Regions from separate parts of the Terrabacter sp. Soil810 genome, predicted to be linked through region 2. Evidence: predicted binding sites of a transcription regulator. Region 2 holds the regulator's gene; the other holds the start of a gene.
What was found. Region 2 encodes HspR, which represses chaperone genes until heat shock. Its sites were predicted from a motif close to AAGTTGAGTCNNNNNGACTCAACTT; they were not measured.
Positions count from the first base shown of each region.

Region 1: the regulator HspR is predicted to act here: its motif matches at 2,418-2,442, upstream of ASG96_RS02570 (ATP-dependent Clp protease ATP-binding subunit).

Region 1 covers NZ_LMSW01000001.1:565,546-581,087, reverse strand. The annotation lists gene ASG96_RS02585 (cyclopropane-fatty-acyl-phospholipid synthase family protein) at 1-646, shown strand, start outside; gene ASG96_RS02580 (nucleoside deaminase) at 643-1,128, shown strand; gene ASG96_RS02575 (hypothetical protein) at 1,529-2,269, shown strand; gene ASG96_RS02570 (ATP-dependent Clp protease ATP-binding subunit) at 2,541-5,159, shown strand; gene ASG96_RS02565 (ABC transporter ATP-binding protein) at 5,325-6,215, shown strand; gene ASG96_RS02560 (FtsX-like permease family protein) at 6,212-7,543, shown strand; gene ASG96_RS02550 (LCP family protein) at 7,677-8,825, shown strand; gene ASG96_RS02545 (amino-acid N-acetyltransferase) at 8,822-9,328, shown strand; gene ASG96_RS02540 (ATP-binding cassette domain-containing protein) at 9,407-10,339, opposite strand; gene ASG96_RS02535 (ABC transporter permease) at 10,336-11,142, opposite strand; gene ASG96_RS02530 (ABC-2 family transporter protein) at 11,144-11,938, opposite strand; gene ASG96_RS02525 (PPOX class F420-dependent oxidoreductase) at 12,048-12,437, shown strand; gene ASG96_RS02520 (A/G-specific adenine glycosylase) at 12,554-13,447, opposite strand; gene disA (DNA integrity scanning diadenylate cyclase DisA) at 13,471-14,547, opposite strand; gene radA (DNA repair protein RadA) at 14,603-15,542, opposite strand, start outside.
Region 2 covers NZ_LMSW01000016.1:191,879-207,420, forward strand. The annotation lists gene ASG96_RS21675 (alpha/beta fold hydrolase) at 1-536, shown strand, start outside; gene ASG96_RS21680 (MFS transporter) at 591-2,360, opposite strand; gene ASG96_RS21685 (LppX_LprAFG lipoprotein) at 2,368-3,078, opposite strand; gene ASG96_RS21690 (hypothetical protein) at 3,198-3,866, shown strand; gene ASG96_RS21695 (HAD family hydrolase) at 3,863-4,459, shown strand; gene clpB (ATP-dependent chaperone ClpB) at 4,483-7,044, opposite strand; gene ASG96_RS21705 (VOC family protein) at 7,144-7,575, opposite strand; gene ASG96_RS21710 (hypothetical protein) at 7,585-7,842, opposite strand; gene ASG96_RS21715 (ANTAR domain-containing protein) at 7,852-8,547, opposite strand; gene ASG96_RS21720 (ATP-binding protein) at 8,701-11,841, opposite strand; gene ASG96_RS21725 (heat shock protein transcriptional repressor HspR) at 11,957-12,409, opposite strand; gene ASG96_RS21730 (DnaJ C-terminal domain-containing protein) at 12,446-13,456, opposite strand; gene ASG96_RS21735 (nucleotide exchange factor GrpE) at 13,546-14,223, opposite strand; gene dnaK (molecular chaperone DnaK) at 14,220-15,542, opposite strand, start outside.

The DNA of each region.
Region 1 (15,542 bases), on a different contig from region 2:
CGAGGACCTCGCCGCCGACCTCGACCTGCGCTCCGGCATGCGCGTGCTCGACCTCGGCTCGGGGCTCGGGGCGACGTCGGTCTTCCTCGCGAGGGAGTACGGCGTCAGCGTCGTCGCCGCCGACCTGTGGGTCGACCCCACCGAGGCAGCCGCAGTGTTCCGGAAGGAGGGTGTCGACGACCGTGTGCTCGCGATGCGCGTCGACGCGCACGCGCTCCCCTTCGGCCGCGGCTCGTTCGACGCGATCGTCAGCATCGACGCGTGGGAGTACTTCGGCACCGGCGACCACTACCCGCCCTACCTCGCGACCTTCCTCAAGCCCGGTGGCCAGGTCGGCGTCGCGACGCCCGCCCTGACGAGCGAGGTGCGCGAGCTCGGCGAGATCCCCGAGCACATCGACCGCGTCGTCGGCGCCGAGTCCGCGGCGTGGCACACCGCCGACTGGCTGCGCAGCCAGTGGGAGTTCAGCCGCGCCTTCGCGTCCGTCACCGCCCGCAACCAGCCGGACGCCTGCGCGAACTGGCTGCTGTGGGAACGTGCCGTCATGGAGCTCAAGGGAGCGCCCACCTCGCCCGTGCAGGGGATGCTCGAGGCCGACGGCGGTGCCTTCGTCACGTTCGCGCTCGTCACCGGGAGGGTCGCATGAGCCTCGACGCCACCGACCTCGTCCACCTGCGACGGGCCGTCGAGCTCGCCCGCCTCGCCCTCGAGCGCGGCGACGAGCCCTTCGGCTCCGTCCTCGTCTCGGGTGACGGCGAGGTGCTCTTCGAGGACCACAACCACGTCGTGGCGCTCGACGCGACGCAGCACCCCGAGTTCGCCATCGCCCGCTGGGCGGGAGCGCACCTGACCGCCGAGGAGCGCGCGGCCGCCACCGTCTACACCTCCGGCGAGCACTGCCCCATGTGCTCGGCCGCCCACGCCTGGGTCGGCCTCGGCCGGATCGCGTATGCCGTGAGCTCGGCCCAGCTGGGCGCGTGGCGGTCGGCGTGGGGTGCCGCGGCGTCACCGGTCGCTGCGCTGTCGATCCGGGACGTCGTGCCGGGCGCGGTCGTCGACGGTCCGGCCCCGGAGCTCGAGGCCGAGGTCCGCGACCTCCACGACCGCTTCGCCCACGGCCGCCCCTGACGCAGCCCCCCGGCATACGACCGCACCCAGCCAGCCGTCACGTCACCACCCTTCCGCGCACCCCTCCCGCGCCGCGGCCCCGAGATGGAGGGCCGGAGCCAAGAAGCCAGCCCACACCCGCGCCGCGGCCCCCGAGTGGTGGCAGAACGGTTCGAGTCACCACCCCTCCCGCGCCGCGGCCCCGAGATGGAGGGCCGGAGCCAAGAACCCAGCCCACACCCACGCCGCGGCCCCGAGATGGAGGGCTGTGGAGAACGACGGCGCGAGCCTCACGATGTGCTGGATCGTCGGTTGCATGACAGTACAAGCGGGCTCGCCCTTCCGGCGATCCGAGGCGCCTGCGGGGCTCACCGCCTGGGACCTGCGGCGTCGGTACCGCGCACCGTTCCACGGTGTGTACGTGTCCGTCTACCAGCCGCTCACCGCTGCCCTGCTCGCCCGTGCCGCACTTCTGGTCGCGGAGCCGGACAGCTACGTCTCGCACCACACGGCCGCGCGGCTGCTCGGCGCAGTGGTGCCCGATGATCCCGACGTCCACGTCACGTCGCGTCGTCACCGCGTCAGGGGCGAGGGGCTCGCCGGCCACCGAGCGAAGGTCGGGCAGCGGGTCGTGCGCTGGCGAGGCATCCGGATGACATCGCCGGTGCAGACGTTCCTCGACCTCGCCCACCAGCTCTCGCTCGTCGACCTCGTCGTGCTCGGGGACTCGCTCGTGCGACGGCGTCGCACGACGCCCGAGGAGCTCGTGTCGGCGACCCGCGAGCATCGAGGGCCCTACTCCCGACTGGCTCGCCGCGCAGCGACGCTCGTCCGGGCCGGCGTCGACTCACCGATGGAGACGCGGCTGCGACTGCTCATCGTCTTCGCCGGCCTGCCGGAGCCCGAGGTCGACCACAGGGTCCACGACGACGACGGCACCCTGCTACGCCGCTACGACCTGACGTACCTCCCCTTTCCCCACATCATCGAGTACGACGGTCGGCAGCACGCCGAGTCGGACGAGCAGTGGCTCACCGACCTCGGTCGGGACGAGGCCCTCGACGACGCGCGGATCCGGCGGCTCGTCATCGTGCCGCGACTGAACGACGAGTGGCGCCGGTACTTCCCGAGCAGACCGGGCGACCTGGCCGTCCCGGCCTGACGCCGGAATGGCGCCGGAATGGCGTCGGCGCGCAGGTGCAGGCAAGCCCGGGGGACACGCGCCGTCGCGACGTGCGGGCACGACACGGCATACGCAAGGATCAGGACACGCCTCTCGGCATCTGTCCGCTCACGGCGAACAGAAGCCGAACCTGAGCCGATCACGCTCAGGATGGGAACAGGAGGGACACGACCGGCGTTGGTCGGGGTGTGCTCGTCCACAGCGGGCACGGATAGCATCGAGATGTCTCTCGATCAGTCAGGAGAAGAACATGTTCGAACGGTTCACCGACAGGGCCCGAAGGGTGGTTGTCCTCGCGCAGGAGGAAGCTCGCCTGCTCAACCACAACTACATCGGGACCGAGCACATCCTCCTGGGTCTGATCCACGAAGGCGAAGGCGTCGCCGCGAAGGCCCTCGAATCGCTCGACATCTCGCTCGAAGCGGTCCGGGCCCAGGTCCAGGAGATCATCGGCCAGGGGCAGCAGGCCCCGACCGGCCACATCCCCTTCACGCCCCGCGCGAAGAAGGTCCTCGAGTACTCGCTCCGCGAGGCGCTCCAGCTCGGCCACAGCTACATCGGCACCGAGCACATCCTGCTCGGCCTGATCCGCGAGGGCGAGGGCGTCGCCGCCCAGGTCCTCGTCAAGCTCGGCGCAGAGCTCAACAAGGTCCGCCAGCAGGTCATCCAGCTGCTCTCCGGCTACCAGGGCGGGCAGAGCGGCGAGAAGGCCGGCGCCGGCGTCGGCCAGAGCCAGGCCGAGGGCACGCCCGCGGGCTCCCTCGTGCTCGACCAGTTCGGTCGCAACCTCACGCAGGCTGCCCGCGAGGGCAAGCTCGACCCGGTCATCGGACGTGAGAAAGAGATCGAGCGGGTCATGCAGGTGCTGAGCCGCCGCACCAAGAACAACCCCGTCCTCATCGGCGAGCCCGGCGTCGGCAAGACCGCCGTGGTCGAGGGCCTCGCCCAGGACATCGTCAAGGGCGAGGTGCCCGAGACGCTCAAGGACAAGCAGCTCTACACCCTCGACCTCGGCTCGCTGGTGGCCGGCAGCCGCTACCGCGGTGACTTCGAGGAGCGGCTGAAGAAGGTCCTCAAGGAGATCCGCACCCGCGGCGACATCATCATCTTCATCGACGAGATCCACACCCTCGTCGGTGCCGGTGCTGCCGAGGGTGCCATCGACGCCGCGAGCATCCTCAAGCCGATGCTCGCCCGCGGTGAGCTGCAGACGATCGGTGCGACGACGCTCGACGAGTACCGCAAGCACATCGAGAAGGACTCGGCCCTCGAGCGGCGCTTCCAGCCGATCCAGGTGCAGGAGCCGACGCTGCCGCACGCCATCGAGATCCTCAAGGGTCTGCGTGACCGCTACGAGGCACACCACCGCGTGACGATCACCGACGGCGCCCTCGTCGCGGCGGCCAACATGGCCGACCGCTACGTCAACGACCGCTTCCTGCCCGACAAGGCGATCGACCTCATCGACGAGGCGGGCGCGCGACTGCGCATCCGCCGCATGACGGCTCCGCCGGACCTGCGCGAGTTCGATGAGAAGATCGCCGCGCTCGTGCGCGAGAAGGAGTCGGCCATCGACGGCCAGGACTTCGAGCGCGCGGCCCGCGTCCGCGACGACGAGAAGCGCCTGCGCCAGGAGAAGGCCGCCCGTGAGGCCCAGTGGAAGTCGGGCGACATGGACGTCGTGGCCGAGGTCGACGAGGAGCTCATCGCCGAGGTCCTGGCGGCGAGCACCGGCATCCCGGTCTTCAAGCTGACCGAGGAGGAGTCCAGCCGCCTGCTCCACATGGAGGACGAGCTGCACAAGCGCATCGTCGGCATGGACGACGCCGTCAAGGCGCTGTCCCAGGCGATCCGCCGCACCCGTGCCGGCCTCAAGGACCCGCGCCGCCCCGGTGGCTCGTTCATCTTCGCCGGCCCCACCGGTGTCGGTAAGACCGAGCTCGCCAAGACGCTCGCCGAGTTCCTCTTCGGCAGCGAGGACGCGCTGATCCAGCTCGACATGTCCGAGTACTCCGAGAAGCACACGGTGAGCCGGCTCTTCGGTTCGCCTCCCGGCTACGTCGGTTACGAGGAGGGCGGCCAACTCACCGAGAAGGTGCGCCGCAAGCCGTTCTCCGTCGTGCTCTTCGATGAGGTCGAGAAGGCCCACCCGGAGATCTTCAACTCGCTGCTACAGGTGCTCGAGGACGGCCGCCTCACCGACTCGCAGGGTCGGATGGTCGACTTCAAGAACACCGTCATCATCATGACGACCAACCTCGGCACGCGAGACATCTCCAAGGCCAACATGGGCTTCTCGGCCGGACCCGACAGCCGCTCGGACTACGAGCGGATGAAGGCGAAGGTCACCGACGAGCTCAAGCAGCACTTCCGGCCCGAGTTCCTCAACCGAGTCGACGACACGATCGTCTTCCCGCACCTGAGCCGCGCCGAGATCATCCAGATCGTCGACCTCGAGATCGCCAAGCTCGACAAGCGGCTCAAGGACAAGGACATGGGCATGGAGCTCACGCAGGCCGCCAAGGACCTGCTGGCCAAGAAGGGCTACGACCCCGTGCTCGGTGCTCGCCCGCTGCGCCGCACCATCCAGCGCGAGATCGAGGACGCCCTGTCGGAGCGAATCCTCTTCGGGGACTTCTCCTCCGGCCAGTACGTCAAGGTCGACACGGAGGGCGAGGGCAAGGCGGAGACGTTCACCTTCTCCAACATGGCCCACCCGGACGCCGCGCACCGGCCGGCCGACGACCTCCCGGAGCTTCCCGAGGGTGCTGCCCTCGACGAGGCGCTCGGGGTCAACATCACCACCGGTCCGGCCGTGCCCGACGACCAGATCTACCCGGATGCTGGTCTGGCCGGCACCGAGCGCTGACCGGCGCGAGTCGCGCGACTGACCGAAGGGGTCGGGGACATCACGTCCCCGGCCCCTTCGGCGTACGCCGCCCTCCCGAGCTCATACCGGGGTCGTATGCCGTCCCGCGCGGAACGCGACCACGGCCCGATGTGCGGCCGGTCCCGCCGCGGCGAGGGTGGGTCCATGAGCTACTACGACCCGTCCCGTATGCCGGCCGGTGCCCCCGAGCGCCCGACCTCCCCCTCGCTCGCCCCGCCCGTCCCGTCGCCTGCGCCGGCGGTCGACGCCGGGCGCAGCCCCGGGCGCGACTCCGGCCGCGACCCCGGGAGCGACCTCGTGGCCCGCGGCCTCGTGATGACCTACGGACGCTCGGCCTCCGCGGGTCCGCCGGCGCTGGGCGGTGTCGACCTGACGATCCGGGCCGGCGAGAGCCTCGCCGTCATGGGTCCGTCCGGCTCGGGCAAGACGACGTTGCTGCACGTCCTCGCCGGCATCCTGCGACCGACGGGCGGCCAGGTGCTGTGGCGCGGCCGCGACATCGCACGCATGTCCGACCGCGAGCGGACGGTGCTGCGCCGTGAGGACTTCGGCTTCGTCTTCCAGCAGGGGATGCTGCTGCCCGAGCTGCCGGCGATCGAGAACGTCGCCCTGCCGCTCATGCTGGGCGGCACGTCCCGCTCGGAGGCCACGGCACGAGCGGCGGCCCTCTTCCCACCCCTCGGTCTCTCCGGCCTGGAGAAGCGCCGCCCGGGCGAGCTCTCGGGAGGGCAGGCCCAGCGGGTGGCCATCGCCCGCGCGCTCGTCGCCCGTCCCGGCGTCGTCTTCGCCGACGAGCCGACCGGTGCGCTCGACCAGACGACGAGCGCCGAGGTGATGCACCACCTGACGCAGCTCGCGGCGCACACCGGCGCCTCCCTCGTCGTCGTGACCCACGACCAGAACGTCGCCCGTTGGTGCCACGGGGTCGTCCGCGTCCGCGACGGTCGCATCGCCGCCGGGTCCGACGCTGCCGACGCAGCCGACGCTGTCGACGCTGTCGACCCGGCCGATCCGGCTGCGGTGGTGGCGCGATGAGGGCTGCGACCGGTCTGTGGTGGCGACTCCGTCGCGCGGGAGCTGCGGACAACCGCGTGCCCGGAGTCCTCGCGGTCGTCTCGTTCGCCGTGGCGACGGCGGCCCTGCTCGTCTGCGTCGCGGGGCTCCGGGCCTTCGAGGCGCGCAACCCGCTCCCGCCCGGGGGACTCGAGGGCCGTCTCTCCGAGGAGGCAGCGCTCGGCAACCTCTACGTGACGCTCGCCTGGATCGCGACGACGTGCATGGTCATCCCGATCCTCACCCTCGGCGGCGTCGCCGCGCGCCTCGCCATCGCCCGCCGCGACCAGCGCCTGGCCGCGCTCCGGCTCGCCGGGGCCACGTCCGGACAGGTCACGCTCATGACGCTCGCCGAGGCGGCGGCCCAGGCCGTCCTCGGCGCGCTGGCCGGCGTCGTCGTCTACCTCGCGGTCCTCCCGCTCGTGGCCCGGCTGAGCTTCCAGGGCCGGCCGTTCGAGCTGCGCGAACTCGTGCTGCCCCTCGGGCAGACGCTCGGTGTCGTCGCGGCCGTGGTCGTCGTGGCGATCGTGTCCGGCGCGTCGAGCCTCGCACGGGTCGCGATCAGCCCGCTCGGCGTCGCGGCGCGCACGAGCCCGAAGCGCCTCAGCGTCCTGCGCGTGGTCCTCGCGCTGGCTGCCGGGGCCGCCTGGGTGCTCGTCATCACCCCGATGAAGGAGCCGCAGCGGATGACGATCGTGCTCGTCCTCGGCGCGATGATCCTCGCCGTCAACGCCGTCGGCCCGTGGGTCGTCATGGTGGCCGGCCGCGTCGCAGCCCGACTCGCCCCCACCGCCGCGAGCCTGCTCGCAGCGAGGCGCATCGCCGACGACCCGAAGAGCACGTGGCGCGCCGTGGGCGCCCTCGGCCTCGCCGTCGTCGTCGTGGGGTTCACCAGCCTCGCCTCGGTCGACGACCCCACGACGCCGCTCGAGCGCTACCTCGCCGACGACCTCGGCACGGGCGCGCTCGTCACGCTCGTCATCATCACCATCGTCGGTGCGACGTCGACGGGCGTCGTCCAGGCAGCCCGGGTCCTCGACCAGGGCGAGCAGTACCGCGCACTGGCCCTCGCCGGCACGAGCGAGCGCTCGCTGCACCGTGCCCGCGCCCTCGAGGTCGCGCTGCCCCTGGCGATGACGATCGCCCTGTCGGCCGGCTTCGTGCTCGTGCTCATGCTGCCCTTCTCGAGCGCTCTCGACGGGGGCCTCGTCGTGCGGTTCGTCGTGACGTCGGCCGTCGCCGGGGCGGTCGTCCTGGCCTCCGTGCTGGCATCGCGGTCGCTCGTGCGGACGGCGTCCCGCGTCGCATGAACGGTTCGTCTACGGTGGGGCGGTGATCTCAGAGCACCGCCCCGCCGACCCCGTGGACCCGCCCGTGAGCCCGTCCGTCGTCCGTCGTCCGGCGCGTGCTCACAGGTCCGTCGTGGTGCGCGTCGGGTCGGCGGTGACGGTCTCAGCCCTGGCGCTCGCCGGGTGCTCGAGCGGCGCCCCGAGCAGTCCCGGCGCGTCGTCGGGCCCCGCCTCCTCGTCCGAGGGAAGCCCGTCGGGATCCGGCTCCGCGACCTCGGGTGTCCACGTCAGCGGGGCGCCTGCGCCGCTCGCCGCGCTCGTCTCCACCCTGTATGCCGGAGGCGACCTCACGCATACGTCCTCCCCCACCGCGGCGAAGGCGCTCACGACGCGCAAGGCCGCGACGGGTTCGGTCGACGCCACGGCGAAGGTGGGGTCGTGGATGGGCACGCCCGTCGCCGTGGTCACCGCCGGCGACGACGTGACCCTGGCCGTCGGACCGACGTGGAAGGTCGTCGGCGGCTGGTGGCCGTCCCTGGGGGTGCCGACGCCGAGCCTCGGCGGCGGACCGCGCTGGGTGCTCGCCATCGGGTCCGACGCCCGCAAGGGCCAGCCCCTCGAGCGCACCCGCGCCGACGTGCTCCAGGTCATCGGCGTCGACGGCAAGGGCGGCGGCGCTGTCATGGGCATGGCCCGCGACCTGTGGGTCCCCCTGTCGACCGGCGGCAAGGGCAAGATCAACTCGGCCATGGTGTTCGGCGGCCCGCGCGCCCAGGTGAGCACCGTCAGGTCCGTGACGGGGCTGCCCGTCGAGGGCTACGTCGTGCTCGGCTTCAGCGGCTTCAAGAAGATCGTCGACGCCGAGGGCGGCGTCCCCATCGTCATCCCGAAGACCGTGGTGGCATCGCACGCCAAGAACCTCGTCATCCAGGCGGGCGCCCAGACGCTGTCAGGCGCCGAGGCACTCGCCTACGCACGCGAGCGAAAGACCCTGCCCGACGGGGACTTCGGCAGGTCTCGACACCAGGGTGAGGTCATCCTGGCCGCGGCGATCAAGGCCAAGCTCGCCGGGCCGATCGCGATCCCGTCGGCGTTGACGAGCTTCAGCAAGGTCGGGAAGAGCAACCTCTCGGCCGAGCAGATCCTCACCTTCACCGCAGGCCTGCACCAGCTGAGCCCGCTCAAGGTGGGACGGGGGGTCGCCCAGGGGGCCTTCGGCTGGGCGGGCCAGCAGTCGATCGTCGTCCTCGGCAACCAGGCGCGCAGCCTCTTCGCCGAGTTCCGCGACGGGAACCTCTCGTGAGCGGCGACACTCCCGTGATCCGGCGGGCCCGGACCTCCGACGTCCGTGCCATCCGGGCCCTCGTGGCGCCGCTGGCCGAGCGCCGGGTGCTCGTCAGCAAGGAGGCTGTGACGTACTTCGAGAGCCTCCAGGAGTTCCGGGTCGCCGAGCTCGACGGTCGCGTCGTCGGCTGCGGCGCGCTGCACGTCATGTGGGAGGACCTCGCCGAGATCCGTACCCTGGCCGTCGCCCCCGACCAGCTCGGCACCGGCCTCGGTGGCCGGCTGCTCGAGGAGCTCGTGCAGGACGCGCGAAAGATCGGTGTCGAGCGGCTCTTCTGCCTGACCTTCGAGACGGACTTCTTCGTCCGGCACGGCTTCGAGGTCATCGAGGGCCAGGCCGTCCCGATGGACGTGTACGCCGAGCTGCTGCGCTCCTACGACGAGGGTGTCGCCGAGTTCCTCGACCTCGAGCGCGTCAAGCCCAACACCCTCGGCAACACCCGGATGCTCCGCGCCCTCTGACCGTCGAGAGGCCACGTCCGGCCCCCTCCCCACCGTCGAAAGGCGACGAAGCGGGGACGTGGTCTCTCTACGCTGACGTCAGCCGCGACCGGAGGCCGCGTAGATGCGCCGGACGACGTCCTCGATGTCGGGCTCCTCGATCGTCAGGTCGCGCACCTCGTGGCGCGAGGACACGTGGGCGAGCACGGCTGCCACCGTCGTGGCCTCGGCGTCGAAGGAGAGCCGTTGGCGCAGCCCGTCCGACTCGCTCTCGACCAGGGTCGCGCCGGGGACGTCGGCGAGGTCGGGTGTCGGCTGCGCCAGGTCGATGACGAGGATGCGCTGAGCGCCGACCGTGCGGGCGAGGCCGGTCAACGTGCCGTCGAACGCGAGCCGGCCGTGGTCGACGACGAGGACCCGGTCGCAGAGCCGTTCGATGTCGCCCATGTCGTGCGTCGTCAGGAGCAGGGTGGTGCCCTGCTCCCGACGTTCGGCCACGAGGAACTCACGCAGCCGCTGCTTGGACAGCACGTCCAGACCGATCGTCGGCTCGTCGAGGACGAGCAGCTCCGGCGAGTGCAGCAGCGCGGCGGCGATCTCGGCCCGCATCCGCTGGCCGAGCGAGAGCGAGCGCACCGCCGTGCCCAGCTGCGGCCCCATCTCGAGCTGCTCGACGAGCACGTCGGTGCGGGCCCGGGTCGACGGCTCGTCCATCCGGTGGATCGCCCCGAGGATCGCGAACGAGTCGCGGAGCGGCAGGTCCCACCACAGCTGCGAGCGCTGGCCGAAGACCACCCCGACGCGACGCGCGACCTCCACCCGCTGGCGCATCGGGTCGAGCCCGCACGTGCGCACGTGCCCGGACGTCGGCTTGAGGATGCCGGTCAGCATCTTGATCGTCGTCGACTTGCCGGCGCCGTTGGCGCCGATGTATCCGACCGCCTCACCGGGCTCGACCGAGAAGGTCATCCGGTCGACGGCGCGCGTCTTCTTGAAGTCGCGCACGAGGTCGCGGGTCTCGATGATGCTCATCCGCCTGCTCCTTGGTAGTGACGGGTCCCGAGTCGCCAGCACGCCGCCGCGATGCCCCAGGCCAGCAGTGCGGCCAGGGGTGTGAGCCAGGCGAGCCAGGTGGGCGCGAGAGGGTCCTCGATGTCGAGGATCGCGACCGCCGGGATGTAGGCGACGAACGCCGTCGGCACGACGAACGTCCAGAAGATGCGGAGCGGGTCGGGGAAGACCTGCTGACTCTGCTGGGCGGCATACGACCCGCCGTAGGTGAAGGCGTTGGTGAACTCGGCGCCGTCCACGAGGAAGAACTGGAGGCCGCCCGCGGCGGTGAAGAGGGCCGAGAAGATCGCGGTGCCGCTGACGACGCTCAGCACGATGAGCGCCACGGTCTCCGCCGACCAGGTGATGTCGGCGGTCGTCAGTGCGACGGTGAGGGCGACGAGTGCCACGGACAGGCGCCCGACTCTCCGGAGCGACAGGTCGCTCGTCATGAGCTGGGCCAGCAGCGGCAGCGGACGGACGTAGAAGGCATCGACCTGACCGGCGCGGATGTACCGCGGCAGCTGGTCGAGGTGACCGACGAACATGTCGGCGAGCGAGAACGCCAGGTTGGACAGGGCGAAGACGAGCAGGGCCGCGGTGAAGTCGAGCCCGCCGAGCACGTCGACGTTGTGGAAGATCACCCACACCTCCGCGAACTCGGCGAGACCGACGCCGACGGTTCCGAGGATGTCGGTGACGAAGGACGCGCGGTACTGCATCTGCGCGCGGGCCCGGGAGGCGAGCAGCACCCGGTAGGGGCGCAGCCGCTGGGAGAGCGTCACCTCAGCCACCCTGCACCTCCAGACGACGGCGACCGGCGCGCAGCACGACCTGTCCGAGGACGAGCAGCACGGCGGCCCAGAAGACCTGCACCCCGACCGCCGACACGATGTCGACCCCGACCACGCGACCGGCCAGGATGTCGATCGGGTTCTGCAGCATCGACGGGAAGGGCGACCAGTTGGCGATGGTGCGCAGCCAGTCCGGGAACCACGGCACGGGCAGGTAGAGACCGCAGAGCAGGCCACCCGTGATCATCCACAGGAGCGTGATGCCGCGGATCTCGACGAGCCAGAACGCGAGCAGGTTGATGACGAAGTTGCCGGCGAAGGCGACGACGACCGCGAGCAGGACCGACACCGCGCCCGAGGCCCAGCTGACGGCGGACGGCGGCCAGGCCATGTCGAAGAGGAGCGCACCGAGCAGGAGGGCAGGCAGGCCGCGACCGACGAGGTTGATGCCCGCCCGTCCGAGATCGCCTGCGAGATAAGCCATCTGGGGATTGACGGGCCTCAGGAAGTCGACGGCGATGTCACCCGTGCGCACCCGGTCCTTGACCTCGGCGAATCCCCACAGGTTGACCGTGCCGAGCAGCGCCTGACCCCACCAGACGAACGCGATCGTCGTGGGAGCGTCGTAGCCGCCGATGGCCGTGCCCGCCGAGGCGAGCGCTGCGAGCAGGATCGAGGCGCGGATGAAACCGAAGACGGAGTTCGTCGTCATCCCGGCGAGGAGCGCCAACCGGTACGTCGAGTGCCTCCTGAAGCCGGCTCGGACGAGCAGCCAGAAGGTCTTCACGACGGTCGGACGAGGGCAGGCACAAGGGGCCACGCTACCGAGGAGCCGGCTCGGCTTCAACGGGACACGTCCGGGACCGCCGGACACGGCGTCTCGTAGTCTGGCCCGGGTGGCGACCCCTCCCCGTAACCTGTCCTCTGCCGCCCTCGAGTTCATGTCGGTGCGCCACCTCGCCACGTTGACGACGCTGCGACCGGACGGCTCGCCGCACGTCGTGCCCGTCGGGTTCACGTGGGACCCGGAGACGTCGATCGCCCGGGTCATCACCAGCCGGGGCAGCCGCAAGGCGCGCAACGCCCTTGCCGGCTGCCAGGCCGTGCTCTGTCAGGTCGACGGCCGCCACTGGCTCTCGCTCCAGGGCACGGCGCGCGTCCTCGACGACCCGGCGTCCGTGGCCGATGCCGAGCAGCGGTATGCCGCCCGCTACCGCGAGCCTCGCCCCAACCCCGAGCGCGTGGTGATCGCCGTCGACGTGCGGTCCGTCCTCGGCAACCTCTGAACGCCCGCCCGTCCCCTCGACCGAGCCCCCGCCGCCTCGGGTGAGCGCCTGGTCACAGTCGACTGGGCGCTGCGTCCCACGCTCTCGAGGGTGGTCGGGGCGGGAAGGAGAGTCCGTCAGGTGGGGAGGCTGAAGCGGTTGCGGGACAGGGGTTCGACGAGACCGTCGGCCACGAGCGAGTCGAGACAGCGCATGACCTGCACCCGGTCGTCGGCGGAGTCCTCCAGACGCGAGAGCGGGAGCGCCGCGTGGGCGTCGCGCAGGCGGCGCAGCAGCTCGCCCCGGACCTGACGGTCGGTCCCGTGCCAGGACTGGCCGCGCCGGGGCGGTCCGTCGTAGGCCGGCCGACCGGCGACGTTCCACGCGCACAGGTCGGCGATCGGACACTCGTCGCAGCGCGGACCTCGTGCCACGCAGACGAGGGCACCGAGCTCCATCACGGCGACGTTCCACGTGTTCGCGGTCGCGCGGTCGGCGGGCATCGAGTCCGCGGCCAGCCGTGCCTCGGCCCGGTTGAGCGTGAGGTTCGGGAAGGCCTTGCCCTCGAGGGTGCGGGCCAGCACACGCCGGACGTTGGTGTCGACGACGACCTCGGGGATGCCGAAGGCGAAGCACGACACCGCTGCGGCCGTGTAGGCACCGACCCCGGGAAGGGCCAGCAGCCCCTCGGGCGTGTCCGGCACCTCGCCGCCGTGGAGCTCGACCATCACCCCTGCCGCCTCGTGCAGCCGGAGGGCCCGGCGCGGGTAGCCGAGCCGTCCCCAGGCCCGCACGGCATCTCCCGGCGCAGCGGCCGCGAGGTCGGCCGGCGTCGGCCACCGCTCCATCCACTCGCGCCAGATCGGCTCGACCCGCGCGAGCGGCGTCTGCTGCGACATCACCTCGGAGAGGAAGACGCCCCAGGGGCTGCAGTCGGGCTCGCGCCACGGCAGGTGCTGGCGCCCGGCCTCGGCGTACCACCCGTTGACGCGCTCGTGGAGCAGCGACAGCGGGACCTCACGGGACGGCATACGGCAAGCGGCGGCAGAGCCGGTCAGACGTAACGCTCGAGGATGCTCGACTCGGCGAGTCGCGAGAGGCCCTCGCGCACGGCGCGGGCCCGTCCCTCGCCGACGCCCTCGACGAGCATGAGGTCCTCGATGCCGGCGGCGAGCAGACGCTGGAGCGACTCGAAGTGCGACACGAGCCGGTCGACGATCGCGGTGGGCAGACGCGGCACCTTGGTCAGGAGGCGGTAGCCCTGCGGCGACACGGGGGCGTCGAGGCTGTCGCCGACGACGGAGAAGCCGACGGCCCGGGCGCCCGCGGCGAGGTCGAGCAGCTCGACGGAGTTGAGGGCCTGGAGGTTGGCGAGGGCGTCGCCGAGGCTGAGCCCGGACTTGGTCGCCGGGAGGTAGTCGCGGATGACGAGCTCGCGGTCGTTGCCGAGGCCGCCGACGAGCTCCTCGAGCTGCAGGCTGAGCAGGCGCCCGTCGGTGCCGAGCTCGACGACGTAGTCCTGGATCTCGGCCGAGATGCGCCGCACCATCTCGAGGCGCTGGAGCACCGCGGTGACGTCGCGGATGGTCACGAGGTCCTCGATCTCGAGCGCCGACAGCGTGCCCGTGACCTCGTCGAGGCGCGCCTTGTAGCGCTCGAGGGTCTGCAGCGCCTGGTCGGCGCGCGAGAGCGTCGTGGGCGAGCCCTCGATGACGTGGCGCAGGTCGCCGACGTAGAGCGCGACGACGCCCATCGACTGGCTGACCGAGATGACGGGGAAGCCGGTCTGCTTGGCCACCCGCTCGGCGGTGCGGTGGCGCGTGCCGGACTCGGTGGTCTCGATGCGCGAGTCGGGCACGAGCTGGGTCGCGGCGCGCAGGATGCGGGTGCCCTCACGGTCGAGCACGACGGCGCCGTCCATCTTGCACAGCTCGCGCACGCGCGTCGCCGAGAACTCCATGTCGAGCACGAAGCCGCCCGTGCAGATCGAGTCGACCACGCGGTCGAAACCGAGCACGATGAGGGCTCCGGTGCGTCCACGGAGGATGCGTTCGAGACTGTCGCGCAGCTCCGTTCCGGGTGCCACGGCGGCGAGGGCCGCACGCAGCAGCAGCTCGTCGTTCCGGTCCATCACTTCCCTGTTCGCAATGGGGGCGCCGAGCGCGTCCACCCCGGTCGGTCGCAGTCTAGACGGTGCCGACGGCCGGTGCGTTCGTTGACCGTCCACCGGCGAGGCGTCCCATCGCCTCGATGGCCCTCGGGACGTCGGCGACCTCGACGGCACGGATCCCGGAGGGCACGGACGAGTCGGTGAGGCTGCCGGCGGGCACGAGGGCGTGCCGGAAGCCGAGCCGGGCCGCCTCGGCCAGGCGGCGGTCGAGGCCCGTGACGCGTCGCACCTCACCGGCCAGCCCCACCTCCCCGAAGGCGACGACGTCGGTGGCGAGGGGCTTGTCGATGACGGACGAGGCGACGGCGCAGACGATGGCGAGGTCGGCGGCCGGCTCGGTGATGCGCACCCCTCCGACGGTGGCCGCGAAGATGTCTCGCGAGCCCACCGGCGCCCCGGCGCGCTTGTCGAGGACGGCGATGATCATCGCGAGCCGAGAGGCGTCGAGCCCGCTGGACGTGCGCCGGGGTGACGGCAGCGTCGAGGTCGCGACGAGCGCCTGCACCTCGGCCACGAGCGGGCGTCGGCCCTCGAGGGTCACGGTGACGCACGTGCCCGGCACCGCGTGGTCGCGGGTCGACAGGAACAGCCCGCTCGGGTCGGCCAGCCCGGTGATGCCGACGTCGGACAGGTCGAAGCAGCCGACCTCGTCGGTCGGCCCGAAGCGGTTCTTGACGGCGCGCACGAGGCGCAGCCGCGAGTGTCGGTCGCCCTCGAACTGGATGACGACGTCGACGAGGTGCTCGAGGACGCGGGGACCGGCGATCGAGCCGTCCTTGGTCACGTGTCCGACGAGGAGGACCGCGATGCCGCGCGCCTTGGCGGCCGCTATGAGGGCACCGGCCACCTCACGCACCTGCGAGACGTTGCCGGCCTGGCCCTCGACGTCGGCACTGGCGATGGTCTGCACGGAGTCGACGACGAGCAGTCCGGGCGCGCGCGCCTCGACGTGGCCG
Region 2 (15,542 bases):
TCCTGGCGCTGGCCGAGCAGCGTCCCGAGCTCTTCGGCTCGCGCGTCCAGGCGGCGCTCCTCGTCGCCACCGCCTCCTCCCACGTCGCCCTCGGCGAGCGCACCGGGGAGGCCGCCGTCATGCGCCTGGCGGCCCGCGGCATGCCGCTGCCACCCGGCGGGAACGGCCGGATCCGCGCGCTCGTCCGCGGGCTCTTCGGCGAGGACGCCGACCCCGCCGACGTCGAGACCGCCTGCGACCAGGTGGCGTCGACGAAGCTGACGACGTTCGCCGCGTTCTACGGGGCTCTCCTGACCGTCGACCAGCGCGGCGGCTTCCCCGCCCTCGAACGCGTGCGGGTCGCCATCGTCGCGGGCCGGCTCGACCCTCTCATGCCGGTGACGCGGGCACGCGCGATGCGCGTCGCCCTGCCGCACGCGACGTTCGTCGACATGCCGCGGGCCGGTCACATGCTGCCGTGGGAGGCGACCGACGTCGTCGCCGACGAGGTACGCGGCCTGCTCGCCGAGCTGCGCGCCCGCCCCGTCTCGGTGTGAGGCCCCGGCTCCGGCAGGCCCAGCCGGCCGGGTCTGCCGGGTCTGCCGGATGTCTCAGAGGGCGACGAAGCGGGGGGCGTCGGCGTCCGCCGGCTCGCTCGCGCCGGCGCGGCCGCGCACACCGAGGGTGAAGGCGACCGCGGCCCCGAGCAGGGCGGCGATCGCGCCACCGAGGAAGACCGTCTGGACCTGGACGACGCCGGCCCCGATGAGGGCGTCGGTGTCGAGCTGGTCGGGCAGCCGACGCACCGCGTCGAAGTAGCGGCTCAGGCCGATCGAGGTGAGCAGCGCGAGCCCGACGACCATGCCGACCATCCGGGCCACGACGACGAGGGAGCTCGCGACACCGTGGGCGTCGGCCGGTGAGTCGGCGAGCGCCGCATTGTTGACCGGCGCCAGCGCGAGGCCCATGCCGAGGCCGACGACGACCAGGACGGCGGTGGCCGGCACGGTGTCGCTCACCGAGTCGAGGGTCCAGCGGGACATGACGACGAGGCCGACCCCGCCGAGGAGCAGGCCCGTCCCGGCGACCGCACCGTCTCCGAGGCGGCGCAGCGACCACCCACCGAGCAGGGCCCCCACGGGCACGGCGAGGAGGAACCGGACGAGGACGAGCGCGGCGCCGGTCTCGTCGTAGGTGTCGGTGAGGCGGGCCAGGAGGGGCACGTCGACGACGACCGCGACGAGCGCCGCGCCGACGAGGAGGCTGACGACGAGGGAGCGCAGGCCGCGCGCCCCGACGACCCCACGTGGGATGAGCGGGTCGGCGGCGTGCCGGTGCCACCACGCGAGCGCCACGAGGGCGAGGGCGCCGACCGGCAGCAGGCTGTAGCCGAGCGGACCGACGACCTCCTTCTCCGGGTCGGACGAGGCGAAGGTCAGCACGAGGCTGCCGAGTGCGACGGCGACGAGCAGGGCACCGACGAGGTCGGCCCGTCGGAGCACGGGCCCCCAGCGGGGCGCGGTGAGCACCGCGACGACGACGAGCAGGCCGAGACCCACGACCCCGATCGGCGTCAGCACCCGCGACGTGCCGGCGAAGGGGACGAAGGGCTCCCCGAGCGCGACGTCGGTGACGAGCGACTCGGGGGCCGCGAGCGCGAGGCCGGTGACGCCGAGGCCGAGCACCAGGAGCACTCCGGCGAGCACCGACAGGACCCTTCGGCGCCGTGGACGCGCCGGGTCGGGGACCGCACTCGGGGCCGACGTCCCCGAGCGGACACCGAGGAGGTGGATGACGGCATACAGCACGAGGGCGGCAGCGACGTTGAGCCAGAAGATCGCCCGCCATCCCGACCACGCGAGGACGATCGCACCGAGGACCGGGCCGAGCACCGAGCCGAGCTCCTGCACGGCGCCGACGACCCCGAGCGGGGTGCCCCGGCGATGCGGTGGCCAGAGGTCGGCGACGAGGGCGAGGGTCGCCGGGACGAGTCCGCCACCGCCGATGCCCTGGAGCACCCGACCGGTGACGAGCACCGGCATCTCGACGGCGAGCGCCGTGACGGCCGAGCCGACGACGAAGACGAGGAGGCAGCCGAGCAGGATGCGCCGGCGGTCGAGCAGGTCGGACAGGCGGCCGATGAGGGGAAGCACCGCGATGTAGCCGAGGAGGAAGCCGGAGATGATCGGCGTCGCCCGCTGGAGGGCGTCGATGCCGATGCCGACCCCGGCCATCATGTCGGTGAGCGCGAGAACGACGACGTACGTGTCGGCGGCGGCCAGGGCGACCGCAGCCGACGCCGCCGAGAGCAGCGCGAGGCGGTGCCTGCCGTCGGCCGGCCCCGGCTGCGGCGCGGTCGTGGGCGAGGCGGGTGACGTCACCGGCGCGTCAGGGCTTGGTGATCGTGACGGGCTGGCCGTACTGGTCGAGCGTCAGGGTGTAGGTCGACGTCGTGCCGGCGCCGAAGAACGGCCCCGTGATGACGACCTGGCGCAGCTCCCCGGAGTCGGTGAGGCCGTAGGTCACCTGGTAGGTGCCGTTGCTGTCGCCGATGAGGAAGAGGTCGGTGACGGCCTTGCCCGGCACGGTGCCCGTGATCGTCGAGAGCACCTCGGAGCCCTGTCGCACCTTCTCGCCGGCGACCGGGGACGTCGTCGCGGTGAGGAGCGTCGTCAGACCCTTGTCGGGTGAGAAGAGCACGGCCGGGTCGGGCAGGCCGAAGGTCTTGGGGTCGATCTTGTTGGTGCCCGGGATGAGCGGGAGCTTGGCGTAGACCTCACCGTCGAGCGAGGTGATCTCGGCATCGGCTTGCACACCGTTGAGCGCCACCTTGAAGGTGCCCTTGAACGCCGGCGGGTGCTTGCCCCAGCCGTCGGCCGACACGACACCGCTCGAGCCCTCCGGGACGTTGCTGCTCGCGAGCTTCAGGTGCACGGACGCTGCGGCGTCGACCTTGGCCTTGGCGGCCGCGAGCTGCTGCGCCGGCGAGAGCTGCGAGGCGCTCGGCGTCGTCGCCTCCGGGTCGCTCGAGCAGGAGGCCACCCCGACGACGCACAGCGCCGAGAGGGCAGCAGCGGCGAGCTTTCCGGTGATGCGCATGGGGGTCAGGCTAACTGAGGAGGGCGACGGCTTCGGTCCGCCACGGGAATGTGGGTATGGCTAGGGTCGGGGACGATCACGGCGGGACAACCCGCCACCAGATGAAGGAGCACGAACCCATGGCCCTGCTCGGAGTCATCCTGCTGCTGGTCGGCGTCGGAGCCGGCGTCGTCGCCTACCTGGCGACCCATGCCGCGTCCGGGACGGTTGCCGTCGCGGCTTTCGGCTTCACCCGCAACGCGACGCCGCTCGAGCTCGTCGTCTACGGCGCCGTCGCGGTGCTGCTCTTCGCGCTCGGCTGGGCCTTGGTCTCGGCCGCGGCCCGTCGTCGTGCCCGCCTGCGTCGCCAGGACAAGGAGACGACCCGGCTCACCGAGGTCGAGGAGAGCGCCGAGGCCGCGCGCCTCGACCACGAGCGCCGCATCCAGGAGGCCGGCCTGCGTGACGAGGACCTGCGCCGCCGCGAGAGCGAGCTGTCGGCCCGCCACGAGGGCCTCGACACCCGCGAGGCGGAGCTGTCGCGCCGCGAGGCCGAGTGGCGCGAGCGCGAGAGTCCGTCGGTGGCCGACGTCGTGACCGGCCGCGCCGAGGGCAACGTCAACGAGGGCACCGCGTCGTGGACCGACGAGCCGCGTTCCGCCGGCAGTGTCGAGCGACCCGCCGAGACGCGGACCGGCCGCCGTGCCGACCGCAGCGACGCGCTCGACCAGACCGACGCCACGCCCGGCGAGTCCACCGCCGACGAGTCCACCGCCGACGAGCGCGAGCAGCGCGACTCGACGGTGTGAGGGACCACACGGCATACGTCTTCGACCTCGACGGCGTCGTCCGGGACTTCGCCCCGGGTGACGCGAACCCCGCGATCGAGGCAGCCCTCGGGCTGCCCGCGGGGCACGTCGCGGCGACGGCGTTCCGCAGCGAGCTGCTCCTGCCGACCATCACCGGCCGGCGCAGCTTCGACGACTGGTATGCCGCCGTCTGCGCCGCGCTCGAGGAGGTCGTCCCCGAGCCGGCGCGGGTGCGCGAGCACATGGCGGCCTGGCGCGAGCACCGCGGCACGGTGATCGACGAGACCGTCGAGCGCCTCGAGGTCCTGCGCTCGGGCGGCCACCGCACCTACGTCTTCACCAACGGCACCGACTACGTGCCGCAGGAGATGGAGCTGCTCGGGATCACCCGGCTCTTCGACGGCCTGCTCAACAGCGCCGACTTCGGCGTCGCCAAGCCGGACCCGCTGGCGTATGCCGCCGCGCACGGCGCGATCGAGGCTGACCTCGGGCGCGCGGTGGCCCGTCACGACGTCTGGTTCACCGACGACCGTGACGACAACGTCACGGCCGCCCGCGAGTTCGGCTGGGACGCGGAGCTCTTTACTCGCTGAGCCGTGTGGCAGCACCCGGACGGTCAGGACAGGACGAGCGTCTCCCCGTCGGGGTCGACGCCCACCGCGACCGTCGACCCGTCGCGGACCTCGCCCGAGAGCAGGCCGCGGGCGAGCCGGTCGCCGATCTCGCGCTGCACGAGACGGCGCAACGGGCGGGCGCCGTAGGCCGGGTCGTAGCCGCGCGCGGCGAGCCACTGGCGAGCCCCGTCGGTGACCTCGAGGGTGATGCGCCGGTCGGAGAGCCGCTCGGCGAAGGCCCGCACCTGCAGGTCGACGATGTGGGCGAGGTCGTCGCGGCTCAGGGCGTCGAAGACGACGACCTCGTCGAGGCGGTTGAGGAACTCGGGCTTGAACGCCGAGCGCACGACACCCATGACCGACTCGTGCCGCGCCTCGGGGCTCAGCGTCGGGTCGGTGAGGTACTGCGACCCGAGGTTGGACGTGAGCACGAGGATGACGTTGCGGAAGTCGACGGTGCGGCCCTGGCCGTCGGTCAGTCGGCCGTCGTCGAGCACCTGGAGCAGGATGTCGAACGTCTCGGGGTGGGCCTTCTCGACCTCGTCGAGCAGGATCACGGAGTAGGGCCGGCGACGGACGGCCTCGGTGAGCTGGCCGCCCTCCTCGTAGCCGACGTAGCCCGGGGGCGCCCCGATGAGGCGCGCCACGGAGTGCCGCTCGGAGTACTCCGACATGTCGATGCGGACCATGGCCCGCTCGTCGTCGAAGAGGAAGTCGGCGAGGCTCTTGGCGAGCTCGGTCTTGCCGACACCGGTCGGGCCGAGGAAGAGGAAGCTGCCGGTGGGCCGGTCGGGGTCCGAGACCCCGGCGCGCGTGCGGCGCACCGCGTCGGACACCGCACGCACCGCGTCGGCCTGGCCCACGAGGCGGGCGCCGATGTGCTGCTCCATGTGCAGCAGCTTCTCGGACTCGCCCTCCATGAGCCGGCCTGCGGGGATGCCGGTCCAGGCGGAGATGACGTCGGCGATGTCGTCGGCGCCGACCTCCTCCTTGACCATGGGCTCGTCGTCGCCGGGCGCGGCCGCGGCCTCGCGCTCCTGGGCGGTCGCGAGCTCCTTCTCGAGCGTCGGGATGTCGCCGTAGAGGATCTTGGAGGCAGCGCCGAGGTCGCCCTCGCGCTGGAGCCGGTCGGCCTGCGTGCGCAGGTCTTCGATCCGGGCCTTGAGGTCACCGACGGCGTTGAGGCCCGACTTCTCGGCCTCCCACCGGGCGTTGAGCGCCGCGAGCTCCTCGGAGCGGTCGGCGAGGTCCTTGCGCAGGCGCTCGAGCCGGTCCTTGCTCGCCGCGTCGCTCTCCTGCTCGAGGGCGAACTCCTCCATCTTGAGCCGGTCGACGGCGCGGCGCAGCTCGTCGATCTCGACGGGGCTCGAGTCGATCTCCATGCGCAGTCGCGAGGCCGCCTCGTCGATGAGGTCGATGGCCTTGTCGGGCAGCTGGCGGCCGCTGATGTAGCGGTCGGACAGGCTGGCCGCGGCGACGAGGGCCGAGTCGGCGATCGTCACCTTGTGGTGCCCCTCGTAGCGCTCCTTGAGCCCGCGCAGGATGGCGATGGTGTCCTCGACCGACGGCTCGCCGACGAAGACCTGCTGGAAGCGACGCTCGAGCGCGGCGTCCTTCTCGATGTGCTTGCGGTACTCGTCGAGCGTCGTCGCGCCGACGAGGCGCAGCTCGCCGCGGGCGAGCATGGGCTTGAGCATGTTGCCGGCGTCCATGGCACCCTCGCCGCCGGCGCCTGCGCCGACGACGGTGTGGATCTCGTCGATGAAGGTGACGATCTGGCCGTCGCTGCCCTTGATCTCCTCGAGGACGGCCTTGAGCCGCTCCTCGAACTCGCCGCGGTACTTCGCTCCGGCGATCATCGAGCCGAGGTCGAGGGAGTAGAGGGTCTTGTCGCGCAGGCTCTCGGGCACGTCGCCCTCGACGATGCGCTGGGCCAGGCCCTCGACGACGGCAGTCTTGCCGACGCCGGGCTCGCCGATGAGCACGGGGTTGTTCTTCGTGCGCCGGGAGAGCACCTGCACGACGCGACGGATCTCGGCGTCACGCCCGATGACGGGGTCGAGCTTGCCCTCGCGCGCGCGGGCGGTGAGGTCGGTGCCGTACTTCGACAGCGCCTCGAAGGTGCCCTCGGGGTTGTCGGAGGTGACGGGGCGCCCACCGCGCAGCTCGGGGATCGCGGCCTCGACGGCGTCGGCGTCGAGGCCGAGCTGACCCGTGCGCGCGAGGGCGAGGAGCAGGTGGTCGGTCGAGACGTACGAGTCGCCCATCGCCGTCATGTACTGCTGCGCCTGCGAGATGGCGCGGGCGGCCGTGGGCGAGAGCTGCGGCTGCTGGGTGCCGCCGGTGACCTGCGGCATCGAGGCCATGGCGCGCTCGGCGGTGGCGGTCGCGGCGGCGACGCTGGACCCCCCGGCGGTGAGCAGGGCCGGGGTGGTCGTGCCGCTCTGGGCTGCCAACGCGAGCAGCAGGTGTGCCGGCTCGATGTTCGGGTGGTGCTTGCCCGTCGCGGTGGTCGCGGCCTGGGCGAAGGCCTCCTGAGCCTTGTTGGTCAGCTGTAGGTCCATGCGTACTCCTGGTGCGGGGATCGGTTCACTGGGATCAACTGGCGCGGAGTTGAGTCTATTCCACTCAACTTCCTGCGGAACCAGAAGGTGACCGGGCCCTCAGGTCAGGCAGAACTCGTTGCCCTCCGGGTCCTGCATGACGATGTAGTGGTCCATCTCGGTGACCGTCTCGCGGACGACGGTGGCCCCGAGCGCGACCAGACGGTCGGACTCGGCCTGCAGCAGCTCGCCCTTGCCCTCGGCCGGACCGGGAACGCCGCTGACACGGACGTCGAGGTGCAGCCGGTTCTTGGCCGTCTTGCCCTCGGGCACCTTCTGCAGGAAGACCCGTGGCCCGGCGCCGTCGGGGTCGACGACGGCGTACGCGTCGTTGTGCCGCTCGGGCGGCAGCCCCCAGGCGGTGAGCGCCTCGGGCCACGTCGCGAAGCCCGGCGGCGGGGCGTCCTCGACGTAGCCGAGCACCTCGGCCCAGAAGCCCCCGAGCGCACGGGGGTCGCCGCTGTCGATCGTCACCTGGAAAGCGCGCGCCATCATCACTCCTCAGTCGTGCGGGTCGGGGTCGTACCAGCCGTCGTGGGCCGCGGCGAGCGCCTGGAAGCGGACGGCATACGCCGGGTCGGAGGGGGTGCGCACGTAGACGGCCCACTCGTGGTCCTCGGAGTCGTCCTCGCCCGCGAGCGCCTCCCGCACCACCCGGACGTCGGGGAGCCCCTCGGCCTCGAGCTCGTCGGCGAGCGCCTCGGCAGCCTCGCGCTCCGGAAGCACGATGAGGTGCGGCGCGTCGTCCGTCGGGCTCACGGTCCCAGACTAGGGCCGTCCCACGACGTCGTCGGGCTCCGCGCCGGTCTCGATGACGCGCTGGGCGACCTCGCGCAGCTTGACGTTGTGGTCCTGGGACGCGCGCCGGAGCACGTGGAAGGCCTCCTCCGACACGATCCGGTGGCGCTCGATGAGGATGCCCATCGCCTGGCCGACGAGCCGGTGGCTCTCGACGGCCCGCTCGAGGTTGGCCTCGTTCTGGCGGAAGCGGTCGACCGTGACGATCCGGTCCACCGCCTGTGCCAGCGAGTGCAGGAGCAGCTCGGCCACGGTCCGCTGGGCCGTGCCCGGACCGGGGCTGCGACCCACCCCGGCCCAGGCCCGACACGTGGCGTGGATGCCGGACGACTCCAGGAGGATGCCGCGGGCGCCGTCGCCGGCGCGGGGGTCTGCCGTCGTCCCGCCGGTCTCGAGGGGCCCGGAGAGGACCTCCCGGACCGCCGGCGACAGCGCCGAGGGCGGGACGACGCCGGAGGCGCTGGCGAGGAGGTCGTGCTGGGTCGCCGTGACCCGGAGGACGGCTTCGCCGGCGAGTGCCTCGCCGATCGCGGAGGCGGCCACCGCGAGAGCCTCCTCGAGGTCCTCCGAGCGCACCAGCTGGCGGGCCGCCGAGGTGATGCGCACTGCCGTGTCGAGCGGACGGTCGTCGTCGTTCGCTGTGATCGCCGGACGCAGGACGCTCAACGGGGCCTCCAGGGTATGCGTGGGAAGGCCCGCGAACTTGGAGGCAGCACAGTGTTGCATCCCGCCACGCCGCCGGACAAAACACGACACGACCAAATTGAGGCACGGCCAATTCCCGCGCGGCACAAGGCCGCACGCACGCGACAGAGGCGGTCAGGCCTGGTCGGGGTCCTGCCCGCTCTCGACGACCCGGGCCGCGAGCTCGCGCAGCTTGATGTTGCGGTTGAGCGAGGCCTGCCTCAGCATCTCGAAGCTCTGCGTCGCCGTGATCCGGTGGCGCTCGATGAGGACACCGACGGCGTGGCCGATGAGCCGGTGGCTCTCGATGGCCTGCTCGAGCTGGTGCTCCTTCTGCGCGCGGGCCCGCTGCGCGACCACGCGGTCGACGGCCTGGCCGAGCGACTGCGCGAGCAGGTCGCCGACGATGAGCTCGTCGCTCGAGACGAGCCGAGGCTCGTCGAACTGGACCCAGGCGCGACAGTCGGACTCGTGCACCGTCGGGAGGAGCAGCAGGCCCTCTCGCTTGTCGCCGACGAGCACGTCGTGCCGGTGCGGCGAGGACTCGAGCCCCTGGCGTACGCCCGGGTCGAGGTCGCCGACCGCCACACGTCCGCGCGGGGACAGCACGACCGGCTCCCCCTTCGTCGGCGAGACGCGCAGCGTCACCGCACCGTCGAAGAGCACGGTGAAGCCGGTGACGGCCGTGGCGAGGACCTGGTCGAGCTCCTCGGCGACGGCGAGGTCGACAGCAATCCGGGCCGCGAGCTCGCGCCGCATCCGGGACTCGCGCTCGCGCGTCTCGTCGCGGACGACGACGATGACGAAGCCGTCGTGCTCGGCCGTGCCGGGCACGCTCGCCGACCGGACGTGAACCCACGCCTCGCCGCCACCACGGCGCAGGATGCGGTAGCGGTCGTCCTCGACAGGTCGTCCGGACTGGAGCAGCTCCATCCGTCGCTGGTGCTGGCGACGCTCGTCGGACGACTCCGACTCGGGGACCCACCACGGGTAGGGCGGCACGATCGGGCCGTCCGCGAGGGACCAGCCGAACGTCCGCGTGAACACGTCGTTGACCTGGATGACGAGACCCTCGCCGTCGACGACGACGAACGGTTCCTGGATGGCGCCGAGGATGGCCCGCAGCCAGGCGGCGTCGCGCGAGCGCGACCGAGCGCGCACGAGGTTGGCGGCGAGGCGCGCGCGGAGCTCCTGCGGCTGGAAGGGCTTGACGACGTAGTCGTCGGCGCCCTCGAGCAGCCCGGTCGTGCTGGCCTCGACGCCCGCACGCGCGGAGAGCAGGACGACCGGCAGGTCCCGCAGACCCGGGTCGGCGCGGATCTCGCGCACGAGCGTGAGGCCGTCCATCCGCGGCATCATGACGTCGGCGAGGACGATCGACGGGCGCCGGGTGCGGAGGTGGTCGAGGGCCTCGACCCCGTCGCGCACCGACACGACGTCGAAGTCGACGACGCAGTGGCGCGCGATGTAGTCGCGCATGTCGTGGTTGTCCTCGACGACGAGGAGCGTCGGTCGCACGTCGCCGCCCCTCGAGGTCGGTGACGCCGGGCCGGGGAGGTACGTCGCACCGTCGGTGGCGGGCTGCACCTCCGCCGCGACCTCGTCGCGCACGACCCAGCTGCTCGCCTCGTGGATGAAGGACTCGGCCGAGCGCGGCGTGATCGACGGGCGCGACGCGGCACGCTCGGCCGCCCGGCCCCACGGGAACGACACGGTGAAGGTGCTGCCCTGGCCCTGCCGCGACTGCACGGCGACCCGGCCCCCGAGCAGGTCGACGAGCTGGCGCACGAGCGACAGGCCGATGCCGGCGCCCTCGCGCGACCGCCGGTCGTCACCGCGGTCGAGCTGCCGGAACCGGTCGAAGACGAGGTCGAGGTCCTTCTCGGCGATGCCGATGCCCGTGTCGGTGACCGACACGGCGTACCCGTGCTCGTCGCCGCCCAAGTGGAGCGAGATCCGGCCGCGCGCGGTGAACTTCAGGGCGTTCGAGAGCAGGTTGAGCACGATGCGCTCGAACATGTCGACGTCGACGTAGGCCTCGTGGTCGAGGTCGTCGCAGACCACCTCGAACGCGAGTCCCGTGCGCTCGATGGCCGGGCGGAAGTTCGCGGCGATGCCGGTCGTCAGCTCCTCGACGTCGGCCGGGACCCAGTGCGGCTCGACCGCCCCGGCCTCGACCCGGGTGAGGTCGAGGATGCGGTCGACGAGGCCCGCGAGGCGGTCGGTGTTGCGGCGGATCAGCTCGAAGCGCTGGCGCTGCTCGGGGTCCAGGCCGTCGGCGGCGAGGGCGTCCTGCACCGGGCCGGCGATGAGGGTCAGCGGCGTGCGCAGCTCGTGGCTGACGTTCGCGAAGAAGTCGGACTTGGCCACGTCGAGCTCGGCCAGGGCCTCGGCGCGGTCGCGCTCGTCCTGGAGGCGGCGGATACCGCTCAGGGCCATCGCGACGTGGGAGGCGCACAGCTCGGCATAGACCTGGAGCGTCGCGTCCCACGGCTGACGGGGGTTCTCGGTGAGCAGCAGGTGTGCCGTGGGCTCGAGCAGGCCGGGCTCGACGACGGGGACGACCCGGACCGGGCGGCCCTCGTCGTCGACCGTCGGCAGCGCGTCACCGGGTGCAGCCCAGCGGAGGTCGCTCGCGAGGTGGTCGTGGCTGTCGGCACCCAGCACGTCGAGGGCGCGACGGCGTACGTCCTCGGAGTCCTCGGCGTCGGCCAGCGCGGCGACGAGACGGGCCGAGACGTCGGCACGACGCTCGGCGAGCACCTTCGTGGTGGTCTCGGTCGCGACGTTGAGCACGCCCACGACGGCTCCGGCCTCGTCGTGGATGGCGCCGTAGGACCACGTGAAGTAGGCCTCCTCGAGGTAGCCGGCACGGTCGACGACGAGCAGCTCGTCCTCGACCCACGTGGCGGGGCCACCCGTGGTGACGCCCTCGAACATCGGTCCGATGACGTCCCACACCTCCGGCCACACCTCACGCACCGGCCGGCCCCACGCATCGGGGTGCTTGCTCTCGCCGAGGAGGGTGCGGTAGCCGTCGTTGTAGACCATGTCGAGGTCGGGACCCCAGCACACGAGCATGGGGAAGCGCGACGACAGGCACACGTCCACGAGGATGCGCAGGCTGGCCGGCCACGTCTCGACCGGGCCGAGCGGTGTCGCGGACCAGTCGGTGCGGCGGAACAGGTCGAGCATCTCGCCCTGACGCGGCGGCACGCCGTGCGGGTTCGTCATGGGGGCGCCGAAGAGGGCGCCCTCCGGGTGGTGCGGGGTCACACGACCTCCGGGACTGGGGTCAAGAAGCTGCCTCCGGCGGCATTCCACAACGGCGCCCCGTCTGCTTGAGGCGAGCACAGTGTGGCACACGCGGGGGGTCCCGCGAGCCGGGACGCTAGCGTTCCGGCCGCCACACGACGAGCGCCTGCGACGACGGGGCGCGCGGCGGACGCTGGCCGGGTCGGACCGCGACCACCTCTCCGCGCGGACCGACCGCGAAGACCCGGGCCCCGGCAGACAGGGCGGCCTGGGCCGCCGCCAGCTCGGCGGCGAGCTCCTCGACCCGCGACCGGAGCGCCGCCACGTGGTTCTCGAGGTCGAGGATGCGCTGGATACCGGCCAGTGAGACACCCTCGTGCGACAGTCGCTGCACCTCGCGGAGCAGCTCGACGTCGCGCGTGCTGTAGCGCCGGCCGCCGCCACGCGTGCGCGACGGCGACACGAGACCGAGCCGGTCGTACTGCCGGAGCGTCTGGGCGTGCATGCCCGCCAGCTCGGCCGCGACGGAGATGACGAAGACCGGCGCGTCGTCGTCGTGCCCACCGGGGCGGGCACTCTTGCGGGCCATCGTCGTCCTCCGTCCGTCGGGTCTCGTCGGTGGTGGTCAGGCTCGGGCGCGCTGGAAGAGGTCGGCCCGCGGGTCGTGGCCGTTCTCAGCGGCGGCCATCCGCTCGACGGCCTCGCGCGCCTCGTCGGTGAGCCGCTGCGGCACGACGACCTGGACCTTGGCGAGCAGGTCGCCCGTGTGGTCGCCACGCTTGACGCCGCGGCCCTTGAGCCGCAGGACGCGTCCGCTCGGCGTGCCCGGGGCCACCTTGACCTTGACCGAGCCGCCGTCGAGCGTCGGGACCGCGACGGTCGCACCGAGCGCCGCCTCCGCGAACGTGACGGGCAGGTCGAGGGTGAGGTTGTCGCCGTCGCGCCCGTAGACCGGGTGCTTGTCGACGGCCACGGTGAGGATGAGGTCGCCGGCCGGAGCTCCCGGGTCGCCCTGACGACCCTTGCCGCGCAGGCGGATCCGCTGGCCGTCCTTCACCCCGGCGGGGATGCGGGCGTTGATGCGGCCGAGGTCGGGCGAGCTCAGCGACACGGTCGAGCCCTCGACGGCGTCGCGGAAGCCGATGCGCGTGCTCGCCTGGACGTCGGCACCGGGGCGAGGCCCGGCCGGCGCGCCGTAGCCGCCGTAGCCGGCGCCGGGAGCACCACCGCCGAACATCTGACCGAGGATGTCCTCGAGGTTGGGTTGACCACCTGCGCCGCCGGTGTCGAAGCGCACGCGCTGGCCGCCGGGAGCCCCCGCTCCGCCGAAGGCGGAGAAGATGTCCTCGAAGCCGGCACCCTGCCCACCCGCGCCACCTGCCGTGAAGCGGGCGCCGCCGTGCGACATGGCGCGGATCGCGTCGTACTCGCGGCGCTTCTCGGGGTCGGACAGGACGGCATACGCCTCCCCGACCTCCTTGAAGCGCTCCTCCGCCTTGGCGTCGCCGACGTTGTGGTCGGGGTGCATCGTGCGCGCGACCTTGCGGTAGGTCTTCTTGATCGTCGCGGCGTCGGCGTCCTGGGGCACGCCGAGGATCGCGTAGAAGTCCTTCTCGAACCAGTCCTGACTAGCCATGGCGCACCTCCTCGTTCACGGTGACTCTCACGCTGCTCCCATCATCGTGTATGCCGCCGGGCTGCGTGTGCAGCCCGGCGGCGGACGTCTCAGGCGGGGTCGGCAACCGAGACCCGGGCGGCACGGACCAGCCGGTCACCGATGCGGTAGCCGGGCTGGAGCACCTGGACGACGGTGGTGCCCGTTGCCCCCTCGGGGAGCTCGGCCTCGACGTGCATGAGGGCCTCGTGCACGTTGGGGTCGAACTCCTGGCCGGCCTCACCGACGCGCTCGACGCCGAAGCGGCCGAGGGTCGCCTCGAGCTTGTCGGCGATGGACGCGAACGGACCGTCGGCGAGGTCGCCGGCCTGGCGGGCCATGTGGATGTCGTCGAGGACCGGGAGCAGCGACTCGACGACGCTGCCGACCGCGGTGTGGCGGATGACCTCGCGGTCGCGGTCGACGCGCTTCTTGTAGTTGACGTACTCGGCCTGCAGTCGCTGCAGGTCGGCGAGCAGCGTTGCGGCCATGGTGTCCTCCTCGGCGAGGACGACGCCCTCGGCCTCCGAGGGCTCGCCGGACTCGCTTGCGGTGTGGTCGAACTCGTCCTCACCACCGGGCTCGGACGAGGCGCCCGGGCCGCCCTCGTAGTACGTGTGGTGGCGCTCGCCGTGGGCCGAACCGCCCCGCGGCGGGGTGCCGGCGGCGTCGCCGCCGGCACCCGTCGCGCCCGATGCGGTCACGTCAGGCTGCTCGCCGGACGTGCCGTGCTTCGGGGACTCGGTCACTTGGCGTCCTTGACCTCGTCGTCGTCGACGACCTCGGCGTCGACGACGTCGTCGTCGGACGCGTCGGAGGCACCGGACGTGCCGGACGTGCCGGACGCGCCGTCGCCGGAGGGCGATCCGTCCTGCCCGGCGGCACCCGCGGCGGCGTTCGCGGAGGCCTGCTCGGAGGCGTACACGGCCTGGCCCATGGCCTGGGACTTCGTGTTGAGGTCCTCGACCTTGGCCTTGATCTCGTCGGCGCCGGCCTCTGAGCCCTCGGCGATGGCGGCCTTGAGGTCGGCGAGCGACTCCTCGACCGGGGTCTTGACGTCGGCCGGGACCTTGTCGCCCGACTCCTTGAGGAAGGACTCGGTCGAGAAGACGAGCTGCTCGGCCTGGTTGCGGGCCTCGGCCTCGTCGCGACGCTTGCGGTCCTCGTCGGCGTGCGCCTCGGCGTCCTTGACCATCTTGTCGATCTCTTCCTTCGACAGGGCCGAGCCACCGGTGATCGTCATCTTCTGCTCCTTGCCGGTGCCCTGGTCCTTGGCGGAGACGTTGACGATGCCGTTGGCGTCGATGTCGAAGGTGACCTCGATCTTCGGCACACCACGCGGGGCCGGCGCGATGCCGGTCAGCTCGAAGGTGCCGAGCGACTTGTTGTGCTGCGCGATGTCGCGCTCACCCTGGAAGACCTGGATGAGGACCGACGGCTGGTTGTCGTCGGCGGTGCTGAAGATCTCGGAGCGCTTGGTCGGGATCGCGGTGTTGCGCTCGATGAGCTTGGTGAACAGGCCACCCTTGGTCTCGATGCCGAGCGAGAGCGGCGTGACGTCGATGAGCAGGACGTCCTTGCGCTCACCCTTGAGGACGCCGGCCTGCAGGCTCGCGCCCATGGCGACGACCTCGTCGGGGTTGACCCCCTTGTTGGGGTCCTTGCCGCCGGTCATCTCCTTGACGAGGCTGCTGACGGCCGGCATGCGGGTGGAGCCGCCGACGAGCACGACGTGGTCGATGTCGGCGACCTTGATGCCGGCGTCCTCGATGACCTTGTGGAACGGCGCCTTGGTGCGGTCGAGGAGCGACTTCGTCATCTGCTCGAACTGCGCGCGGGTGAGGTTCTCGTCGAGGTGGATCGGGCCCTCGGGCGTCATCGAGATGTACTGCGCCGAGATGTTGGTGCTCGTCGCGGTGGAGAGCTCCTTCTTGGCGCGCTCGGCCTCGTCGCGAAGGCGCTGCATCGCGATCTTGTCCTTGGACAGGTCCTGGCCGGTCTTGTTCTTCACCTGGGTGATGAGGTGCTGGACGACGACGTCGTCCCAGTCGTCGCCACCGAGGTGGTT